DNA from 2 places in the Thiofaba sp. EF100 genome. Region 2 is predicted to be linked to the other one. Evidence: predicted binding sites of a transcription regulator. Region 2 holds the regulator's gene; the other holds the start of a gene.
The links. Region 2 encodes FliA, which starts transcription of late flagellar genes. Its sites were predicted from a motif close to GCTAAAGTTNNNNNNNNNNCNGCCGATA; they were not measured.
Positions count from the first base shown of each region.

Region 1: a site for FliA is predicted at 2,829-2,856, ahead of V6D91_RS04360 (methyl-accepting chemotaxis protein). Genes of this name have one in related genera too.

Region 1 is NZ_JBAJEY010000001.1:873,254-882,678, reverse strand. Features, by position in the region: gene V6D91_RS04380 (MBL fold metallo-hydrolase) at 1-551, shown strand, start outside; gene V6D91_RS04375 (endonuclease III domain-containing protein) at 548-1,189, shown strand; gene V6D91_RS04370 (SDR family NAD(P)-dependent oxidoreductase) at 1,260-1,928, opposite strand; gene V6D91_RS04365 (squalene/phytoene synthase family protein) at 1,928-2,776, opposite strand; gene V6D91_RS04360 (methyl-accepting chemotaxis protein) at 2,888-4,432, shown strand; gene V6D91_RS04355 (HDOD domain-containing protein) at 4,518-5,966, shown strand; gene V6D91_RS04350 (squalene/phytoene synthase family protein) at 5,971-6,645, opposite strand; gene rmuC (DNA recombination protein RmuC) at 6,642-8,195, opposite strand; gene gph (phosphoglycolate phosphatase) at 8,209-8,865, opposite strand; gene ubiG (bifunctional 2-polyprenyl-6-hydroxyphenol methylase/3-demethylubiquinol 3-O-methyltransferase UbiG) at 8,887-9,425, opposite strand, start outside.
Region 2 is NZ_JBAJEY010000003.1:134,445-146,178, reverse strand. Features, by position in the region: gene flhB (flagellar biosynthesis protein FlhB) at 1-1,054, shown strand, start outside; gene flhA (flagellar biosynthesis protein FlhA) at 1,218-3,242, shown strand; gene flhF (flagellar biosynthesis protein FlhF) at 3,291-4,748, shown strand; gene V6D91_RS07430 (MinD/ParA family protein) at 4,783-5,622, shown strand; gene V6D91_RS07425 (RNA polymerase sigma factor FliA) at 5,619-6,356, shown strand; gene cheY (chemotaxis response regulator CheY) at 6,401-6,784, shown strand; gene V6D91_RS07415 (protein phosphatase CheZ) at 6,807-7,523, shown strand; gene V6D91_RS07410 (chemotaxis protein CheA) at 7,608-9,740, shown strand; gene V6D91_RS07405 (chemotaxis response regulator protein-glutamate methylesterase) at 9,780-10,904, shown strand; gene V6D91_RS07400 (chemotaxis protein CheW) at 11,173-11,640, shown strand; gene V6D91_RS07395 (DUF2802 domain-containing protein) at 11,658-11,734, shown strand, end outside.

The DNA of each region.
Region 1 (9,425 bases), on a different contig from region 2:
CGCCGATGGCGACGGAGGCCACGCGCCTCACCCTCAAGTATCACCAATGGCTGGATGAGGATGCGCAGAAGGCCCTGCGGACCCGGGGTCAGGGCATCCGCGTGCGCTTCACCGAGAGCGTCGAGGAGTCGATGGCGCTCAACCGGGTCAAGCACGGCGCGATCATCATCGCGGCCTCGGGCATGTGCGAGGGGGGGCGCATCCGTCACCACCTGCGCCACAACCTCACCTCCCACGCCAACACCATCCTCATCACCGGCTTCCAGGCGGCGGGCACGCTCGGCCGCCGGCTGGTGGATGGCGCGAAGGAGGTCACCCTGTTCGGTGAGCGTATCCCGGTGCATGCCGAGCTCTACACCGTGGGCGGCCTGTCCGCCCATGCGGACCGCGATGCCCTGCTGGGCTGGCTGGGTCATTTCCGCAAGCCGCCGCGCCAGACCTTTATCGTGCATGGCGAGTCCGAGACCGCGCAGGGATTTGGTCTGCTGGTGCACAAACAGCTCGGCTGGAGGGTGGAGGTACCCAAGAAGGGGGCCAGTTACGCCCTATGACCTTGCTGGAGGCCTACCGCAGGCTGGATGACGCCTGGGGCCCCCAGCATTGGTGGCCGGGGGAGTCGAGGCTTGAGATCATGGTCGGCGCGGTGCTGACCCAGAACACCGCCTGGAGCAACGTCGAGCGGGCGATCGCCAACCTCAAGGCCGCGGGGGCGCTATCCATCGAGGCGCTGCTGGCCCTGTCCTTGGACGAGCTGGCCGCGCTGATCCGCCCGGCGGGCTATTTCAATGTCAAGGCGCGGCGCCTGCGGGCCCTGCTGGAGTGGGTATCGGCGGCGGGCGGTGAGGAGGCCCTGGCTCAATGGTCGGACGATGCGCTGCGGGCGGGCCTGCTCGGCGTGCGCGGCGTCGGGCCGGAAACGGCGGACGACATCCTGCTCTATGCCTTCGGGCGCCCGGTGTTTGTCATCGACGCCTACACCCGCCGTATTTTGGGGCGGCTTGGGCTGGTCGATCCCGGTACGGGTTACGAGCACCTGCGCGCGGTGATCGAGGCTGAGCTTCCGCCCGATGTGCCCCTGTACAACCAGTTCCATGCCCTCCTCGTCGCGCATGGCAAGGAGATATGCCGCTCGCGCCCGCGCTGCGCGGCCTGCGTGCTGCGGGATGGCTGCCCTGCCGCAACGTTGTAGGAGGCCCGCCCTCGGGCCGATAAGGCAAGAGCCACTCGGCCCGAGGGCGGGCCTCCTACACATGGTTGTGCTACACGCCTGCCCCTTCCTGCATGAGGCGGTCGACCAAGGCGCGCGCCACATCCATCACCGGCGTCAGCCCTGCCGCCGGACCTTCACCCGGGAACAGCCGCGCGCGCAGGGGGGTGGGCATGGGCGGTGCAGTGAACAGCTCCACGTGGATGCCGGGTTGCTCCTCCGCCCATTGCGCCGCCTGGCGTGCAAGGCCCGCCTTGGCCACACCGTAGGCGCCAAGATACGCCGCCTCACAGGCATCGCCGATGAATACGACCTTGCCCGCGGAGGACTTGAGTAGCCCCAGGCAGGCGCGGGTGAGCAGGAAGGGGGCGGTCAGGTTGACGCGCAGCAGGCGGTTCCACACCGTGGGATCGACGTGCGCCAGCGGAGCCGGGGCGCCGGCATCCGCCGCGAGGTGGAGCAGGCCGTCCAGCCGGCCGGCGTGGGCCGCGATCAGCTCGGCGAGCTGGGCGTAGTCTTCGGCCTGGGCGCCGGAGAGGTCGATGGCGTGCAGCAGCGGCTCGTGGTGGCCGGCGGCGGCCACCTCGTCGGCGAGCTGCATCAGTGTTTCGGGCTTGCGGCCGAGCAGGATCAGGCGAGCACCGCGTCGCGCGGCCTCCAGACTCGTTGCGCGGCCGAGGCCGCCGGTGGCGCCGGTGAGCAGGAGGGTGGTCGTCGTCATCAGGCTTTCCTCGAGCGAGCCTTGCGGGCGGTGCGCCAGCTGAGCCACAGCAGGCGCAGGGGAGTGAGTTCCGGGCGCGCATCAAGCAGCCGCCAGCCGTCCTGGGCCATCGCCTCAAGCAGGGCGTCGGCTTGGGCCAGGCTGACCAGGGCCATCACCTGTTGCGGCTGCGCCTCGGAGGGGAGCATGGTCCGGGCGTGGCGCAGTTGCCCGCGCACCTGTGCGCCCAGCTTCTCCAGCATCGCGCGGACGGCCTCGGAGGTGCGCGGTTGGAGCAGGTCGGGCACGTCCAGACCGTGCCGGGCGAGGGTTTCGCGCGGGATCAGCACCTGGCCGCGTGCCGCATCCCGCCCCAGCTGGTGCAGCACGCGCACCCAGGCCAGCGCCTGCCCGATAGCGTGGGCGAAGTCGCGCTCCGCACGGCCGGCGCCCCCCTCGGGGTCGGTCAGGATCAGCCAGGGGGCGACTTCATGGCGGAAAGCATGCAGGCCGAAGTCGCGCTCCTGCTCCAGGTAGCCATGGCGCAGGCGGTCCTGCGCGCCGGCCACCATCTCCTCCAGCAGTTCCAGCCGTCCTGGCAGGTGCAGCACATGCTGCATCAGGGCTTGGGCGATGGGGTGCTGGGCGGTGCCGGCAGCGGCGGCCGAAAGTTCCGCGAGCCACCAGTCGAGGCGCGCCTGGGCGACACTAGGCTCGGGGATGCGGGTGCTCGCATCCAAAAGCTCGGCGCGCAGGGCAAGCACCGCCAAGGCGGCGGGTTTTTGCTGCTCGGGCAGGAAGCGGCAGGCATAGTAGGGGGCCGAGCCCGGTGGGGCGGCCTGGTCGCGGCAATAGCTGAGGATGTCCATGCGCGCATGGTACCACTGGCCCCGTCATGGGGGCTGGCCTGCCTCTTGCATGGATCAAGAAAAGTCCGTTTTTTCCGATACAGCGTCAACGACCTTTCAGGAATAGTTGCCATGTGGTCCGAACCCAGTCTGCTGCGTCGCCTCCGGTTCGCCTTCCTCGGCTTTGGGGTGGCGATGGGGGTGATTTTCCCTCTCTATGCCACGTTCTTCGTCGAATACCGGCCGGGCATGAAGTGGTGGTTCGTCGCCGGCTGCCTGGTGGCGGGGGGGATGGTCGGCATCTTCAATTACGTGGTCACGCATGTCGTGCTGCTGCGTAAGCTGGGCCGGATCGCCGAGGTGGCGGGGAGCATCCGCGAGGGCAACCTGACCCACGAGTGCAGCATGCGCAGCGCAGACATGATTGGTCAGATTATTGACGCCTTCAACGGCATGGTGGGTCAGCTGGCCGGCTACATGCGTCAGATTACCCGCCAGAGTGACCGGGTGCGGGCGGGGGCGCGGCAGATGAGCACCATCTCCGAGGAGATCGTGCGCCATGGCGAACTCGAGCGCAGCCGCCAGAGCGAGGTCGCGGCGGTGGCTGCGCTCGTCGGCGATTTGGCGGTGGAAGTGCAGGATTCCGCGGCACGCGCCCAGCTGGCGGCCCAGATGGCGATGGAGCATGTGCGCGCCGGACAGGCGACCCTGCAGGCCAGCCGCCATGCCGTGGAGGAGAGCGTGCGCGAGGTGGAGCTGGCCGCGAGCGGCATCCAGGCCCTGCAGGAGGCCGTGCAGGGCATCCAGCGCATCACCGGGGTCATCAGCGCGATCGCCGAGCAGACCAACCTGCTGGCTCTGAATGCCGCCATCGAGGCCGCGCGGGCGGGGGAGCACGGCCGCGGCTTTGCCGTGGTGGCGGACGAAGTGCGAGGGCTCGCGAGCAAGACCCAGGAGTCGACGCTGGAGATCCGCCGACTGATCGAGCATCTCACCGAGCGGGCCGACGAGGGCGTGACGGTGATGGGCCGGGTGGTGGAGCGGGTGCGCGAGAGCGGGCGCCTGGCCGAAGACATCACCCTGGCGATGAGCGGCATCGACGAGCAGGTGCGCGTGACCGAGGCTGCGAACCAGAACATCGCCGGCCAGACCCAGGAACAGTCCAGCCGTGTCGAGGGGCTGCGGCGCGAGCTCGAACACCTGTTCCAGGTGCTCGATGACAACGCCGAGCGGATGCGGGCCACCCAGGTGGTGGTCGGCACGCTGGACGAGGCCGCCGACCGTCTCAACGAGATCCTCGGCCATTTCACCTTCGGCGAGGGAGAACGGGAAACCCGGCTCTTCGAGCAGCGCCAGGGGGCGCGCCACACCTGCTTCCTGCGGGCCAAGGCCAAGGATGGCGCGGGGCGCGAGCTTCCGGGGGTGGCGATGGATCTGAGCAGCACGGGTGCGCTGCTGCACGTCGGTGAGGACGTCAGTATGGGGAGCGACATCCAGCTGGAGATCCGGCCGCTGCACGCCTCCACCTGGACGGGGCGCGTCCTGCTGCCGGGACGCATCGTCCGCAAGGAGAAGGTCGAGGGAGGCTACGATATCGGTGTCCGCTTCGATGCCCTGGACAGCCTCGGCCAGGCGGCACTGGAGGCCCTGATCAGCGAGGCAAGGCAGCGCTCATGAGGCGCCCTCCCCAGGCGGAGACCCATGGATACGCCCTGGGGCGGCCGCTACAATCGCGCGTTTGCCTCGCCTACCGGGTTCGCTGATGCTGGAAATCCTGCTCAACAAGATTCAAGCGGCGCCGGACTTCCCAGCCTTCTCGCGCACTGTCCAAGAGGTCGGCGCCCTCATCGCCGACGAGGATCAGCGCTCGATCAACGAGCTGTGCTCCCTCATCCTGCGCGATGTGGCCCTGACCAGGAAAGTCCTCGCGGTGGCGAACACCTTCAGCGTGCGCGAGGCGCGGGGCACGGTGCACACCGTCTCAAGGGCTGTGATGCTGCTCGGTTTCGAGGAGGTGAAGGAGATCGCCCTCACCCTCATGCTGTTCGAGCATCTCCAGGGGCAGGACCATGCCGGCCGGCTACGGGGCAGGATGCTGCAGGCCCTGTTCGGCGCCCTGCTGGCCCAGGCCTTGTCCCGCCCGATGGTGGGGCGGGGTGGGGAGCCGGTCTTTCTCGCAGCCCTGTTCCAGAACCTGGGTCCCATGCTGGTCTATCGTCACCTTCCCGAGGCGCCGCCGGAGATTGAGCGGCTGTGCCAGGAGGAAGGGTTGGACGAGCGGGCCGCCATCCTGCGTGCGACCGGGATCGTCGCCGATCATCTCGGGCGCGAGGTGGCGGCGCGCTGGGGCCTGCCCGACAGTCTGCGGGCGGACATGCGTCCCGTGCCGCTCACGGCCCGCCTGGGTACCGTACCGCCCGTGCAGCAGGCCGCGTGGGTGGCCTCGTTCGCCAATGCCGGTACGGCCATCCTGCTGACCGCGACTTCGTCCGCGAAGGCCGACGCCGCCTTGGAGGAGTTGGCGCGGCGGGGAGGCATCGAGCCGGAGGCCGTGCACCAGGCGCTGGCGGAGGCGCGTGAGCGCATGGGGATCTACGTCGGCCTGTTCGAGGCGACGGATGGCACCCACGGCCTGCTCGCCCGCTTGGGCGGGCAGCTGCCGGAGGCGGTGGTCTTGCCCGAGGCGCCGGCGGCCTCCGCACCGACGAGTGGGTCGGAGCGCCTGCTGCGCGGCATCGAGGACGTCACCGCATCGCTGCTCGAGGACTATGCCCTGCCGGAACTGCTGTCGAGCATCCTGGAAACCTTGTACCAGGGGCTGGACCTCGCCCTCGCCGTTTTCTTCGTGCACGACGCGCGCAGCCGGGCACTGCGTCCCAGCATGGCCTTTGGCGAACACAGCGCGCAGATCCTCAAGGCGGGGATGCTTTCGCTGGATTCGGGCAACCCGATCGTCACCAGCCTGCAGGGCGGCGAGGACCGTCTGATCCACAGGCGGGATGTCCCGGCAGCACGCATGGAGCCCTGGCAGTGGGGGGCTGCCGAGTCGGACACGGCCCTGATCTATCCCGTCTACGTCAACCGCCGCCCGGTGGCACTGTTCTACGCCGAGGGGCGCGGTGCCAACATGCCTCCCGAGGCGCTCAAGGTGGTCAAAACCCTGCGCAACCAGGCTGCCCTGGCGGTGATGAACAAGTCCGCCCGGGCCTGAGGGGTCAGCCGCTGCAGCCGCCGCCCTTGTTCTTCCCTCGTGAATCGGGGGACAGGGCGCGGCCAAGCAGGCGCAGGAACTCGCGCGGCGGCAGCCTCGGGTGGATGAAGGGCGCGTCCGGATCGCGGCGCATGGCCTCTAGCAGGAAGCCGGTGTAGAGCATGGCCCAGCGCAGGCGCAGGCGCAGCAGGAGGGGGGCGGAGAGCCCGAGCGGCGCGCTGCCCTGCAGGATCTTGATCGCCTGCTCCGCCAGGTGGCCGGCCAGGCGGCGCAGGGCGAAATCGTGGCGCCCCTCATGGATCTGGCTCTCTTCGACCATGAAACGCCGCATCGCATCGCGGGGGGGAAGGATGCGTCCGCCGGCGGCATCCTCACGCAGGAACAGAAGCATTTCCGCAAGCCACAGCGCCACCCCGAGGCCCTTCGCCAGCGCGAGGTCATGCGCCCCGGCCTCCGGCCATAGGTGCTGAAGTTGCTGCTGCGCCAGCTCCCCGCCCAGGCTGCGCGCCGAGTGCATCAGCGCGGCGATGTCCTCATGACCTGCGGTCAGTGCGGCTTCGGCCGCGTTCCAGTTGGCATCCAGACCACGCGCCGCGCGCTCGAGGGGCGAGCCGGACGGCAGCGGCAGGGCGAGGGTCAACAGGGGGTGGCGCTTGCGGAAGGCGGATAGTGGGCTCATGCGGGATCATCCTCCTCGTCGCTCTCCTGCGCACCTTGCACCAGGGCTTCCGGCAGCGTCTTGGTGGGCTGCACGCCGAGTTTGTGCAGGCGCTGGGCGCGGCCGATGAGGTTGCCGCGCCCGCTCTGGAGCTTGTTGAACGCGGCATCGTAGCTCTTGTGGGCCTGGTCTAGGCGCTCGCCGAGCTTCTGCATGTCGTCCACGAAGCCGACCAGCTTGTCGTACAGGTCGCCGGCCTGGCGGGCGATCTCCTGCGCATTGCGGTTCTGCTGTTCCTGCCGCCAGAGGTGGGCGATGGTGCGCAGTACGGCCAGCAGGGTGGTGGGTGAGACCAGGACGATGTTGCGCTTGAGGGCGTCCTGGAACAGCGCCGGTTCGTGCTCCATCGCCAGCATCAGGGCGGGCTCGATCGGCACGAACAACAGGACGAAGTCCAGCGTGCGCAGGTCGGGCAGGTTCTCGTAGGCCTTGGCCGACAGCCCGGCCACGTGGTTGCGCAGGGCGGCGATGTGCTCCTTCAGGTGGCGCGCGCGCTCGGTCGCATCCATGCTGTTGACGTGGCGCTCGTAGGCGGACAGGGACACCTTGGCGTCGACGATCACCACCCGGTTCTCCGGCAGATGGATCAATGCATCGGGGAGGACGCGGCCGTGGGCGCCCGCAAGGCTCACCTGGGTCTCGTACTCATGCCCCTTGCGCAGGCCGGAACTCTCCAGCACGGTCTCGAGGATCATCTCACCCCACAGGCCCTGGGTCTTACGCTCCCCCTTGAGCGCGCGGGTCAGGTTGTGGGCCTCCTCGCCCAGGCGGGTGTTCATCTCCGCCAGGCGCTTGAGCTCCTCGCGTAGCAGCAGGCGCTCGCGCGCCTCCTGGCCGTAACTGTCCTCGACCTTCTTCTGGAACTCGCCCAGCCGCTCGCGCAGGGGGTCGAGCAACTGGCCGAGCTGGGACTGATTCTGCTCGGTGAAGCGGCGGCTCTTCTCCTCGAGGATCTCGGCGGCCAGGAGCTTGAACTGCTCGGCGAGCTGCTCCTTGGCCGCAAGCAAGAGGGCGAGCTTCTCCTGCGCCTGCTGGCGCTCGGCGGCAAGCTGGGTCTGAGTCTGGGCGAGGGTGGCGCGCAGCTGCTCGCGCTCCTGGGTGGTCTCATGCAGGGTCTGCTCGAGGGCCGCCAGGCGGGCGCGCAGCGGCCCCAGCTCCGCGGCCAGGCTGGCCGCACGCTCGCCCAGTCCCCGGCGCTCCTCTTCCAGACGCTCCAGCTGGATGCGCAGCCCGCCAGCCTCCTGCTCGAGGAGGGGGACGCGGCTGGCGCGCTCGTGCAGGGCGGCGCGCTCCTCGCCCGCGCGTTGCAGGCCCTCGCGCAACTGCTGGTTCTCGCTCTCGACCTGTTGGCGAGCCAGCTGCTGTTCCTGCGCATGGGCCTCGGCGGCATGCAGGCGCTCGCTCAAGGTGGCCTCGAGGGCCTTGCGGCTGGCGCGCAGGATGAGCCAGGTCAGCAGCGCGCCGAACAGCAGGCCGCCGAGGGCGGTCAGGAGGGGCAGTTGTCCGGGCATGGGCAATCCCAGGTCAAATCCAGGTCAGGAGTTCGGAGGCCGCATCCACCACCGCATCCGCGCCCCAGGTATGTGGGTCGTCATCCTCCAGCACATAGCCGAAGGCGGCGGCGATGGACGGGCAGCCGGCGGAACGGGCGGCGGCGATGTCGCGCTCGGCATCGCCCACCATCACGCAGCCCGCCTCCGGCAGGCCGAGCAGGGCGCAGGCGTGGCGTACGGGGGCAGGGTCAGGCTTGCGGGTCGGCAGGGTGTCACCGCTGACGATGCAGCCGGCGCGGCGGGTCAGCCCCAGCCCATCGAGCAGCGGTTCGGTCAGGAAGGCCGGCTTGTTGGTCACCACGCCCCAGGCACGCCCCTTGGCCTCGAGTCGGGCCAGCACCTCCGCCATGCCGGGGAAGAGGGTGCTCTCGACGCACAGGGCCGCGGCGTAGAGTTCAAGGTAACGCAGGCGCAGGGCCTCCATGCGCTCGGCCTCAAGCTCCTGGCCAAAGCCGAGCCGCACCAGTGCCCCCGCGCCGTGCGACACCCAAGGGCGGATGGTGGCATAGGGCAGGGCCGGCAGGTCGTACTCGGCACGCAGCCGGTTCAGCGCCCCGGCCATGTCGGGGGCGGTGTCGATCAGGGTGCCGTCGAGGTCGAAGAGGAAGGCGCGGGGGGTCGGAGGCATGGACATCGGGGAAGGCATGGCTCAGGAGGGCTTGCGGGCGGCCACGAGGTAGTTCACCTCCACCCCGGGGCTGAGGTGGAACTGGCGGGTGAGCGGGTTGTAGTGCAACCCCTGCTGGTGGGTGATCTCCATCCCGGCCGCACGCAGCCAGCGGGCAAGCTCCGCCGGGCGGATGAACTTGCGGAAGTCGTGCGTGCCGCGCGGGATCATGCGGGTGAGGTATTCCGCGCCGACGATGGCAAGCGCGAAGGCCTTGGGCGTGCGGTTGAGGGTGGAGAGGAACATCCAGCCGCCGGGCTTCACCAGGGCGGCACAGGCCTGCACCACGGCGGCGGGGTCGGGCACGTGTTCCAGCATCTCCATGCAGGTGACCACGTCGAAGCTCGCAGGCTCTGCCGCGGCCAGGTCCTCCACCGGCGTCAGGCGGTACTGGATGTCCAGCCCTTGGGCCTCGGCATGCAGGCGTGCGGTGGCCAGGCTTCCGGCGGCAAGATCGATGCCGGTGACCGCGGCCCCCTCGCGCGCCAGGGCCTCGGTCAGGATGCCGCCGCCGCAGCCCA
Region 2 (11,734 bases):
GCGCTCGCGTGAGCTCTCCACCACCCTGGTGTTGATCATCTCGGCCGCAGGCTTGCTTCTGTTGGGGCCCGGGATAGCGGTGGCCCTGATGGATGAGATGCGCCAGGGGCTTAGCCTGACCCGCGAGATGATCCTCGACCCGCGCTGGATGACGCGGGAGCTGGGCGAGATGGCCTGGCGCGGCTTTCTCGCCATCCTGCCCCTGCTGGGGCTGTTGATCCTCGCGGCCTTCCTGGCCCCGCTGTTGATGGGCGGGATCAGCTTCAGCTGGAAGGCTCTCGCGCCGAAGTTCGAGCGCATCGATCCGCTCAAGGGGTTGCAGCGTATGTTCGCCCTGCGCGCCCTGATCGAGCTCTTCAAGAGCATCCTCAAGTTCCTGTTGGTGGGTGCGGTGGCCGCCCTGGTGATCTGGTGGGATCTCGACGACTTTTTGCGCCTTGGCCTGACCGATCCGCGTGGCGGATTATTGGCGGGCATGGACATCCTCGGCTGGGGCTTCCTGTGGATGAGCGCAGTCACCCTGCTGATCGCGGCCGCGGATGTGCCCTACCAGTTGTGGGAGCACATCAAGCAACTGCGCATGACCAAACAGGAGATCAAAGACGAGTTCAAGGAGACCGAAGGCAAGCCCGAGGTCAAGCAGAAGATCCGTCAGCTGCAGATGCAGGCCGCCCAGCGTCGCATGATGCAGGAGGTGCCGAAGGCGGACGTCATCATCACCAACCCCACCCACTTCGCCGTGGCCCTGCGTTATGACGCCGCGCGCGGCGACGCGCCGATCGTGGTGGCCAAGGGGCGGGACCTGGTGGCGGCGCGCATTCGCGAGCTCGGTGAGGCCAACGGCGTGCTGATCTTCTCCGCCCCGCCGCTGGCCCGTGCGCTGTACCAGACCACCGACCTCAATCAGCCGATCCCTGCCGAACTCTACCGCGCGGTGGCGCAGGTGCTGGCCTATGTCTACCAGCTCAACGAGGCCCGCCGGAAGGGGGGCATGCCGCCACCCAGGCCGGAGGTCGAGGTGCCGGAGGGGCCGTGGACCACCGAGGCTCCATGAGGACGGCATGATCCGTGCTAGAGGATGACCAAGGCCCGCAGGGGCCTACGTCATCCTTGAGCGAGGAAACATGAAGCTTGCCGATCTGAGTCTGCCACGCCTCGACCCCAAGGCCCTGCTGGGTCAGGTGCGGGGTTGGCGCGGGCGCGGTCTGGGCGCGCCGATGATCATCGTCATTCTTCTGACGATGATGGTCATCCCCCTGCCGCCCTTCCTGCTCGATACGTTCTTCACCTTCAACATCACCCTGAGCCTCGTGGTGGTGATGGTGACGGTCTACGTCCTGCGGCCGCTCGACTTCGCGGTCTTCCCCACCATCATCCTCGTCTCCACCTTGTTGCGACTGGCGCTCAATATCGCCTCCACCCGCGTGATCCTGCTCGAGGGGCACCAGGGCGGCGCGGCCGCTGGACATGTGATCGAGTCGTTCGCGGAGTTCGTGATCGGTGGCAACTTCGCGGTCGGCGTGGTGGTGTTCGTGATCCTGGTGATCATCAACTTCGTGGTGGTCACCAAGGGCGCCGGCCGGGTGTCGGAGGTTTCCGCACGCTTCACCCTCGATGCCATGCCCGGCAAGCAGATGGCGATCGACGCCGACCTCAACGCCGGGCTCATCACCCAGGAGGAGGCGCGTGCGCGGCGGGCAGAGGTGGCCCAAGAGGCGGACTTCTACGGGTCGATGGACGGTGCCAGCAAGTTCGTGCGCGGCGATGCGGTGGCCGGCATCCTGATCCTGATCATCAACCTGATCGGCGGGCTCATCATCGGCGTCGTGCAGCACGACATGAGCTTTGGCGATGCCGGCCGCACCTACACCCTGCTGACCATCGGCGATGGTCTGGTGGCGCAGATCCCGGCGCTGTTGCTCTCGACCGCCACCGCGATCATCGTCACCCGCATGACCCAGTCGCAGGACATGGGCGAGCAGGTCTTCAAGCAGATGTTCGCCAACCCGAAGGTGCTGGGCGTGACCGCCGGGATCATGGGTGGCATGGGGCTGGTGCCCGGCATGCCCAATTTCGCCTTCCTGAGCCTGGCCGCGGTGACCGGGTTCGGCGCCTGGTGGATGGCGCGCAAGCAGGAGGAGGCGGCGCGGGCCAAGCCGCCCGTCCCGCTCGAGGCGCAGGCCCCGGCCCGGCCGGAGACCCGCGAGCTGACTTGGGAGGACGTGCCCCCGGTCGATGTCATCGGTCTGGAGGTGGGCTACGGCCTGATCCCGATCGTCGACCGCAACCAGGGGGGGCAGCTGATGCCGCGCATCAAGGGCGTGCGCAAGAAGCTGTCGCAGGAGCTCGGTTTTCTGGTCCCGGCCGTGCACATCCGCGACAACCTTGACCTTGCACCCAACGCTTACCGCATCAGCCTGCATGGCGTGCCGATCGGGCAGGGCGAGATCCACCCGGATCGCGAGATGGCGATTAACCCTGGCCAGGTGCACGGCACGCTGAAGGGGATCCAGACCAAGGACCCGGCCTTTGGCCTGGAGGCGGTGTGGATCGTGCCGGCTGACCGTGAGCATGCCCAGGCCCTGGGCTACACGGTGGTGGATGCCAGCACGGTGATCGCCACCCATCTCTCGCAGATCCTGCAGGACAACGCGCAGGAGCTGCTCGGTTACGAGGAGGTGCAGCAGCTCTTGGAGACCCTCAAGCAGACCGCGCCCAAGCTGGTGGAGGATCTGGTGCCGCGGGCCCTGCCGCTGACTACAGTGGTGCAGGTGCTGCAGAACCTGTTGGAGGAGAAGGTGCCGATCCGCGACATGCGCACCATTGCCGAGACCCTCGCCCAGCAGGCCCAGCGCACCCAGGATGCGGCCCAGCTGACCGCCGCCGTGCGCGTGGCCCTTGGCCGGATGATCGTGCAGAGCATCAATGGCCTGGCCCCGGAGCTGCCGGTGATCACCCTCGAGCCGAGTCTGGAACAGTTATTGCTTAATACCACTCAAGGCAGCGGCGAGGTGGGCCCGGGACTGGAGCCTGGGCTTGCGGAGCGCCTGCATCGCTCGCTCTCGGAGGCCACCCAGCGCCAGGAGATGCAGGGCGAGCCGGCGGTGCTGCTGGTGGCCCCGCCGCTGCGGCCCTGGCTTGCGCGCATGCTGCGCTACGCCATCCCGGGCCTGCGGGTGCTGAATTACCAGGAGGTGCCGGAAAACCGGCAGATCCGCGTGGTGGCCAGTATCGGCCAGTAAAGACGGTCGGCTGATCCGGCCATAGTGAATGCAGGAGAGGAAAGCATCATGAAGATTCGACGCATTACCGCCCCCGACATGCGCCAGGCCATCCGCCAGGTGCGCGAGGAGCTGGGTGCCGATGCCGTCATCCTTTCCAACAAGCGCACCGACGAGGGGGTGGAGATCCTCGCCGCGCTGGATGTCGAGGCCAGCCTGCAGCAGGCCGTCAACAAACCGGCACCCGCAGTCCGGGTGTCCGGCATGGCCTGGCCGCCGAAGCCGGCCGCCCGTCCGGCCGGGCTCGATCTGTGGGAGGACGAGCCGCTGGATCGCGCCATCCTCACCGCGGGCGCTCCCCAGCCTGCCCCGGTCTCGGCTGCCACGGCGCCGCGCAGCGAGCCCGCCTCGCCGTCCCCGCTGAAGGCCCTGCACACGCCGGCCGCCTCGCCTGCGAAGGGGGAGGAGGACTGGGAACGTCGGAACATGGGCGGGCGGGAGGCGCTGGCCGCGCTCGATGACGAGGATCTGCCCGACCCCTATGCGCGTGACCGCGGACAGGCCCCGAAGGCCGAGGAGACTCCGGCCGCCTCGCTGCGGGTGGAGCGCCTGGAAGAGGAGATGCGCAGCCTGCGCACGCTGATGGAGAGCCAGCTGCGCGTGCTGGAGTGGCGCCGTTACGCCCGCCATCATCCTTTGCAGTCCGAACTGATGCGCCGTCTGACGGGCCTGGGGCTCGCCCCGCGCCTGGCGCGCGAGGTGGTGGAGGACCTGGGCGAGGCCGCGCTCGGCGAGCAGGGCTGGGATCTGGCGCTGCGCAGCCTCGGCGCGCGCATCCCGGTGCTGGGCGAGGATCTGACCGAGAGCGGCGGCATGTTCGCCCTGGTCGGCGCCACCGGGGTGGGCAAGACCACCACCGTGGCCAAGCTCGCCGCGCGCTTTGTCATGCGCCATGGACGCAAGGACATCGCCCTGGTCAGCACCGACAACTACCGCATCGGCGCCTATGACCAGCTGCGCGCCTACGCCCGCATCCTTGACGTGCCGCTGTACGTGGCCGAGGATGCCGCCGGGCTTGCCCGCACCCTCGACGGCCTGGCCGACCGCCGCCTGGTGCTGGTGGATACGGCCGGCATGAGCCAGCGTGACACCCGGTTGATGGAGCAGATGCGCAACCTGCGCTCCGCCTCCGCCCGGCTGCAGTCGCTGCTGGTGATCTCCGCCAGCGCCCAGCGGGCGATGACGCGTGAGGCGGTGCAGCGCTTCAGCCATCTTCACCTGGCGGGCTGCGTGCTGACCAAACTGGACGAGGCCGGCTCGCTGGGCGATGCTTTGGGGGCGGTGATCGACGCCCAGTTGCCGGTCGCCTGGCTGGGGACCGGGCAGCGGGTGCCCGAGGATCTGGTCACCGCACGCGCCGAACGGCTGGTGGCGCGCGCGGTGGAGCTGATGCAGCAGAATAACGACGACGAGATGACCGAGGAACGCATGAGCTGGGGCTGGACGGGGGTGGCGGCGCATGGTTGAGATGGGGGCTGACCAGGCACAAACCCTGCGTGCCATGCAAAAGATGCGTCCGGTGCAGGTGTTGGCGGTGACCAGCGGCAAGGGCGGGGTGGGCAAGACCAACGTCTCGGTCAACCTCGCCGTGGCGCTGGCCCACAGCGGGCAGCAAGTCATGCTCATGGATGCCGACCTTGCGATGGCCAATGTGGATGTGCTGCTCGGCATCCACCCCAAGCTCAATCTCGCCCACGTCATGGAAGGCACGCACAGCCTGCAGGAGATCATCGTCCAGGGGCCGGCGGGGATCCACGTCGTGCCGGCCTCCTCCGGGGTCAAGAAGATGGCCGAGCTGGGGCCGCGCGAGAATGCCGGGCTGATCCATGCCTTCAGTGAGCTGACCCTGCCGCTGGATACGCTCGTCATCGACACCGCGGCGGGGATTGCCGACAGCGTGGTGAGTTTCGCCCGTGCCGCGCGCGAGGTGCTGGTGGTGGTGTGCGACGAGCCCGCCTCGCTGACCGACGCCTATGCCATGATCAAGGTACTCTCGCGCGATCATGGTGTGGACCGCTTCCACGTGATCGCCAACATGACTCATTCGCCGAGCGAAGGCCGGCTGCTCTACCAAAAGCTCGCCGCGGTCTGCGACCGCTTTCTCGACGTGACCCTAAACTTTTTGGGCGCCGTGCCGTTTGATGAATACCTGCGCAAGGCCGTGCAGCGCCAGCAGCCGGTGGTCGAGGCCTACAACGCTAGCCGGGCGGCGCAGTCCTTCATGCAGATGGCGGAACGGATCGCCAAGTGGCCGCGCCCGAGTGGGCCGGACGGACGCCTGGAGTTCTTCGTCGAGCGGCTGGTGCAGTTCACCGGCGAGCGGGTTGGGGATAGCGCATGAATGCCCGCGCGATGTATGCCCAGATCCAGCATGGTGACCCCGGTGAGCTGGTGCGTCAGCATGCCGGCCTGGTCAAGCGCATCGCCTTTCATTTGAGCGCGCGTCTGCCGGCCACTGTGCAGGTCGAGGATCTGATCCAGGCGGGCATGATGGGGTTGCTGGAGGCGGCCCGCAGTTATCGGGAGGGGCAGGGGGCGAGCTTCGAGACCTTCGCCGGCATCCGCATCCGCGGGGCGATGCTGGACGAGGTGAGAAAACACGACTGGACGCCGCGCTCGGTGCACCGCCGCAGCCGCGAAGTGGCGGAGGCGGTACGCGAACTGGAGAAGCGGCTTGGCCGCGAGCCGCGCGATGCGGAGGTGTGCGAGCAACTCGGGATCAGCCTGGACGAATACCACCAGATCCTCGCCGACAGTGCGGGGGCCTCGGTCTTCAGCCTCGATCATGCGGGCGAGGAGAGCGAGGATCTCACCCTCGACGTGGCCGACGAGCGTCCCGGCCCCGAGGCGAGCCTGTTCGACGAGCGCTTCCGCATGGAGCTTGCCCAGGCGATCGCCGACCTGCCCGAGCGTGAACGGCTGATGATGTCCCTCTACTACGTCGAGGAGCTGAACCTCAAGGAAATCGGCGCGGTGCTTGGGGTGAGCGAGTCGCGCGTCAGCCAGATTCACGGCAAGGCGCTGATGCGATTGCGTGCCAGGCTGGCCGAATGGCGCGATAATGCACGATTTTGAATTGACGGCGGGCCTGCCGGCCCGTCTGCAAGGGGGAAAGTGAGTTGGACCGAAACATGAAGATTCTCGTGGTGGATGATTTCTCCACCATGCGACGCATCATCAAGAACCTGCTGCGTGAGCTCGGCTTCACCAACGTGGAGGAGGCGGACGACGGTGCGACCGCCCTGCCGATGCTGCGGGGCGGTCACTACGACTTCCTGATCACCGACTGGAACATGCCGGGCATGACTGGCATCGACCTTCTGAAGGCGGTACGGTCCGATCCGGAACTGGCCAGGCTGCCGGTACTGATGGTCACCGCCGAAGCCAAGCGCGAGCAAATCATCATGGCCGCGCAGGCCGGCGTGAACGGCTATGTCGTCAAGCCCTTCACCGCGGGCACCCTCAAGGAAAAGATCGAGAAGATCTTCGAGCGCGTTGCCTGAAGGAGATGGCATGAGTGCCTTCATGAACCCGGAACTCCTGGCCCAGGCCGAGCAGTTGCTCGAGACCCTCCGGCAGGGGGACGAGCCGGCCGCCCGGCAGGCCCTGATGAACCTGACCGAGGCGCGCGAATCCTTGCTGTTCAAGGAGATCGGCTCGATCACCCGCGACCTGCACGATTCCCTGCGCCAGTTTTCCGAGGACAGCCGACTCGATGCGCTGACGGCCCAGGACATGCCTGATGCGCGCGAGCGGCTGCGCTACGTCACCAGCCTCACCGAACAGGCGGCCAACCGCACGCTCGGGGCGGCTGAGCAGGCCCTGCCTCTGACCGACAACCTCATCCGCCGCTCGCAGCGGGTGACGGAGCGCCTGACCGCGTTGCGCGAGCTGCATCCCGGTAACCAGGCCCTGCAGGACGCCTTGGGGCCGGTCGAGACCTACCTTGCCTCGGTCAATCGGGAGGGGGAGCAGGTACGCGCCCAGCTCAACGAGATCATCCTGGCGCAGGAATATCAGGACCTGACAGGCCAGCTGCTGCACCGGGTGATCTTGCTGCTCGAGCGGCTCGAGGGGGAGATGGTCAAGCTCATCCGCCTGGTGGGAAGCACCGGACAAGCGTGCGCGGGGGACCCCGAAGAGGCCACGCGCGCCGAGGGTCCGGCCCTGCCCACCGCCAAAGCGGGCGTGGTACAGAGCCAGGACGAGGTCGATGACCTTCTGGCGAGCCTCGGGTTCTGACAGCAGGGCACTTCGAGGCTCCGAAAATTCATCAATCAGGATGGCGGGTGCCGCGGGGCAGCCCCTTGAGAGTGGGAGTAGATCATGTCGCTCAATGCCGATCCGGAACTGTTGCAGGATTTCCTCATCGAGGCCGGTGAACTGCTCGACGGCCTCGATGAGCAACTGATCGAGCTCGAGCGCACCCCGGACGATCGCGCCCTGCTGAATGCCGTGTTCCGGGGATTCCATACCATCAAGGGCGGGGCGGGTTTCCTTGAGCTGCATCCCCTGGTCGAGGTCTGCCATCGCGCCGAGGATGTGTTCAACCTCCTGCGCAACGGCGAGCGGGGCGTCGACGCCCAGCTCATGGACGTCATGCTGCGTGTGCTCGACACCCTCAAGTCGATGTTCGCCGCTTTGCGTGAAGGGGAGATGCCGGAGCATGCCGACGCTGGCCTTCTTCGCGATCTCGAGGCGCTGATGGCGCCTGCCGCCCCCCCGGTCATGGCCGAGGCCTCCTCCCCCGAGCTCATCGAACCCGCCGTGGAGCCGGAGACGGAGGTGGCGCCAGCCGCGGCTGAGGCCGGAAACGAGACTTCCCAGGCGGATCTCATCGGCGAGGATGAATTCGAACAGCTGCTCGACTCCATGTACGGACAGGGGCAGGGGCCATCGACCGCCGCGGTCGGGGGAGCGCCTTCAGCCCTGTCTTCGGGGTCGGGCAAGACGGGCGGAGCCGCGGACGACCTGATCACCGAGGACGAGTTCGACAAACTGCTCGACAGTCTCTACGGCGAAGGCAAGGGGCCTTCGGCCCCCGGAGTGACGTTGGCGGCGCCGGCCGCGGCCGCCTCCCCGGCGAGCGATCTGATCACCGAGGACGAGTTCGACAAACTGCTCGATAGTCTGTACGGCGAGGGCAAGGGGCCGTCCGCGAAGGGTGTGGCCATGCCGCCGGCACTCGCCGTGCCCCCCTCATCAAAGGCTGCCCCATCCTCCGAGCCAGCCCGCTCCGAGGCGCCTAAGGCGCCTCCTGCGGAAAAGCCCGAATCCACCGTGCGCGTCGACACCGAGCGCCTGGATGCCATCATGAACCTGGTCGGCGAGCTCGTGCTGGTGCGCAACCGGCTGAATACGCTCAAGGCCGGTTTCAAGGATGAGAGTGCTGCCCAAGCCATCGCCAGCCTGGATACGGTCACCTCCGACCTGCAGGCGGCGGTGATGAAGACCCGCATGCAGCCCATCAAAAAGGTCTTTGGCCGGTTCCCGCGCGTGGTACGCGATGTGGCGCGGATGCTCGGCAAGCAGGTCGAGCTGGTGCTCGAGGGGGAGGAGACCGACCTGGACAAGAACCTGGTCGAAGCCCTTGCCGATCCGCTGGTGCACCTCGTCCGCAACGCCGTGGACCACGGCATCGAGATGCCCGACGCCCGCGTCGCCCAAGGCAAGCCGCGCGTCGGTACTGTTGTGCTGTCCGCCTCGCAGGAGGGGGATCACATCCTGCTGACCATCCGCGATGACGGCGCGGGCATGGACCCCGATAAGCTGCGCCGCAAGGCGGTCGAGAAGGGGCTTCTCGAGCCCGAAGTGGCCGTGCGCCTGAGCCCGCGTGAGTGCTTCGACCTGATCTTCATGCCTGGCTTCTCGACCAAGGAGCAGATCTCTGACATCTCCGGGCGTGGGGTGGGGATGGACGTGGTCAAGACCTCGATCGCCAAGCTTTCCGGCAGCATCGTCATCGATTCTTCACCCGGGCAGGGCACGCTGATCAGCATCAAGGTCCCGCTGACCCTGGCTATCCTCCCCACCCTGATGGTGGTGGTGAACGAGCGCAAGTACGCGATGCCGCTCGGCAACGTGAGTGAGATCTTCGAGATGGAAGGCAAATCCACCAACATCGTGGATGGGCAACGGACCATTACCGTGCGCAACCGAGCCCTGCCGCTGTTCGACCTGCGCCAGTGGATGGCCATCCCCGGGGAGGCGGTGCGCCAGGATGAGAGCGAAGCGCAGATCGTCATGTTGCAGGTGGGCACCCAGACCGTCGGCTTGATCGTGGATCGCGTGCTGGGACAGGAAGAGGTCGTCATCAAGCCGCTCGGCGACCTGCTGCACGGCCTGCCCGGCTTCGCCGGCGCAACCATCACCGGGGACGGCAACATCGCCCTGATCTTCGATCTGGCCGGCCTTTTGAAGAAATACGGGCATCGCCGGGGTGAACGACTTGTGGCGTGATGTCCAAAGCGGGCGGTTTGCCATGGAGATGGGCGAACCATGCGCATTCTGATCGTTGACGATTCGCCCTTTTTCCGGCGCATGCTGCGCGAGATATTCGCGCGGGAGCCTGGTTTCGAGGTCATCGGCGAGGCGACGGATGGTGAGCACGGGGTCAGTCTGGCATGCCAGCTGAAGCCCGATGTCATCACCATGGACGTGGAGATGCCGGGACTGGACGGCATTGCCGCCACAAGGCAGATCATGCAGCGCTGCCCCACCCCCATCCTGATGCTCTCTTCGCTGACCCGCTATGGGGCACAGGCCACCTTCGACGCGCTGGATGCGGGGGCGCTGGATTTCATGCCCAAGCTGGACGAGGCTGGCACGGGCAATCTTGCACAGCAAGCCCCTCTCCTCAAGGCCAAGCTGCGCCTGCTGGCCCTGCGCCGTCTGGCCGCGCACACGGCGGCTCCGGCACGGCCGGCGGCTCCTTCGTTTCAGCCGGAGTTTCGCAAGGGTCGGGAGCAGGACAATCCTGGCGCTGAACCTGCGAAGCAGGCTTCGGGGATGGATGCCGGAAGGGTGCGAAAACAGGATGAGCACTTCCTAAGTCCGCGCGGGATACTGGTCATTGGGGCATCGACCGGCGGTCCCGCCGCGGTGCAAAAGGTCCTGCAGGGGCTGCCGGCCAGCTATCCGGTGCCGATCGTGGTGCTCCAGCACATGCCAGCGCTGTTCACCCAGGCCTTCGCCGAGCGTCTGAATCGCATCATTCCGCTGGCGGTCAAGGAGGCTGAGGACGGCGAGCAGCCGCTTCCTGGCCATGTCTACATTGCCCCTGGTGGCCAGCATACCCAGATTGGCTGGCGCCAGGGGAAGCCCGCCTTCGTCATGCGCGAGGCCACGCCGAAGGAGCATTACCGTCCCAGTGTCGACATCGGTTTTTCCAGCGCGGCCAGCGTATACCGCGCGGATGTCTTGGGGGTGGTGCTGACCGGGATGGGCAGCGACGGCGTGTTGGGCGCGCGCGCGCTCAAGGCGGCCGGAGGACGGGTATGGGCCCAGGACAAGGACAGCAGCGTGATCTACGGCATGCCGATGGAAGTGGCGAAGGCCGGCCTCGCGGACGCCGTACTCGACCTTGGGGAACTGGCCGCGGGCCTGGCGCGTGTCGTGCGATGAAGGCATCCCTCATCCATCGGATCGCCGGGAAGGCATGCCCCTTGCTAGCAGGCCGTTGAAAAAGTCTTTCAACGGCTCTGATAGAGCAAGCCATGGAAGGCTTGCGCGAAGATCGATCACACTCAGTGATTGATCTTCGGAGTCCGTCGCGGACATGTGCCGCGACGGGGCGAGTTGAAAAAGGGCAGGAAGCCCTTTTTCAACATCCTGCTAGAGAAACTCAGGCGCCATCAGGCTTGGGCGCAGTTGATGAACCAGGAACACGGCCATGACCACCACCGATGAACAGCCGAACTCGACCGAGAGCCCCGTTCGCTGGGTGACCTTCCAGCTTGCGGGGGAGACCTATGCCGTGAACGTGCTCAGCGTGCACGAGGTGCTCAAGCATGCCGAGATCACCCCCGTGCCGGGGGCGCCCGCGGCCGTGCGCGGCATCATCAACCTGCGCGGCAACGTGGTGACGGTGATGGACGGCCGCCAGCGCTTCAATCTCCCACCCGTTCCCGCGACCGACGCCACGCGCATCCTCATCGTCGAGGTCGACGGACAGGTGGTGGGTCTGGTGGTTGACAGCGTCGCGGAGGTCATCGAGCTTTCCCCCGCGGAGGTGGCGGCCTCGCCAGCGGTCAATCCGGACGAGAATGCGGTGCACATCCAAGGCGTGGTCAGCCGTCCGACCGGGCTGGTGATCCTGCTCAACCTGGCCAACCTCACCCAGACGCTCCGCGTCCATTGACGGGAGGGGCAGTGGAGATGGCGGCGATCATCACGGCGGCGGCAGTCATGCTGCTCGCCGCAGGGCTGCTGCTCCATGTCCGTCGCACCCGTCG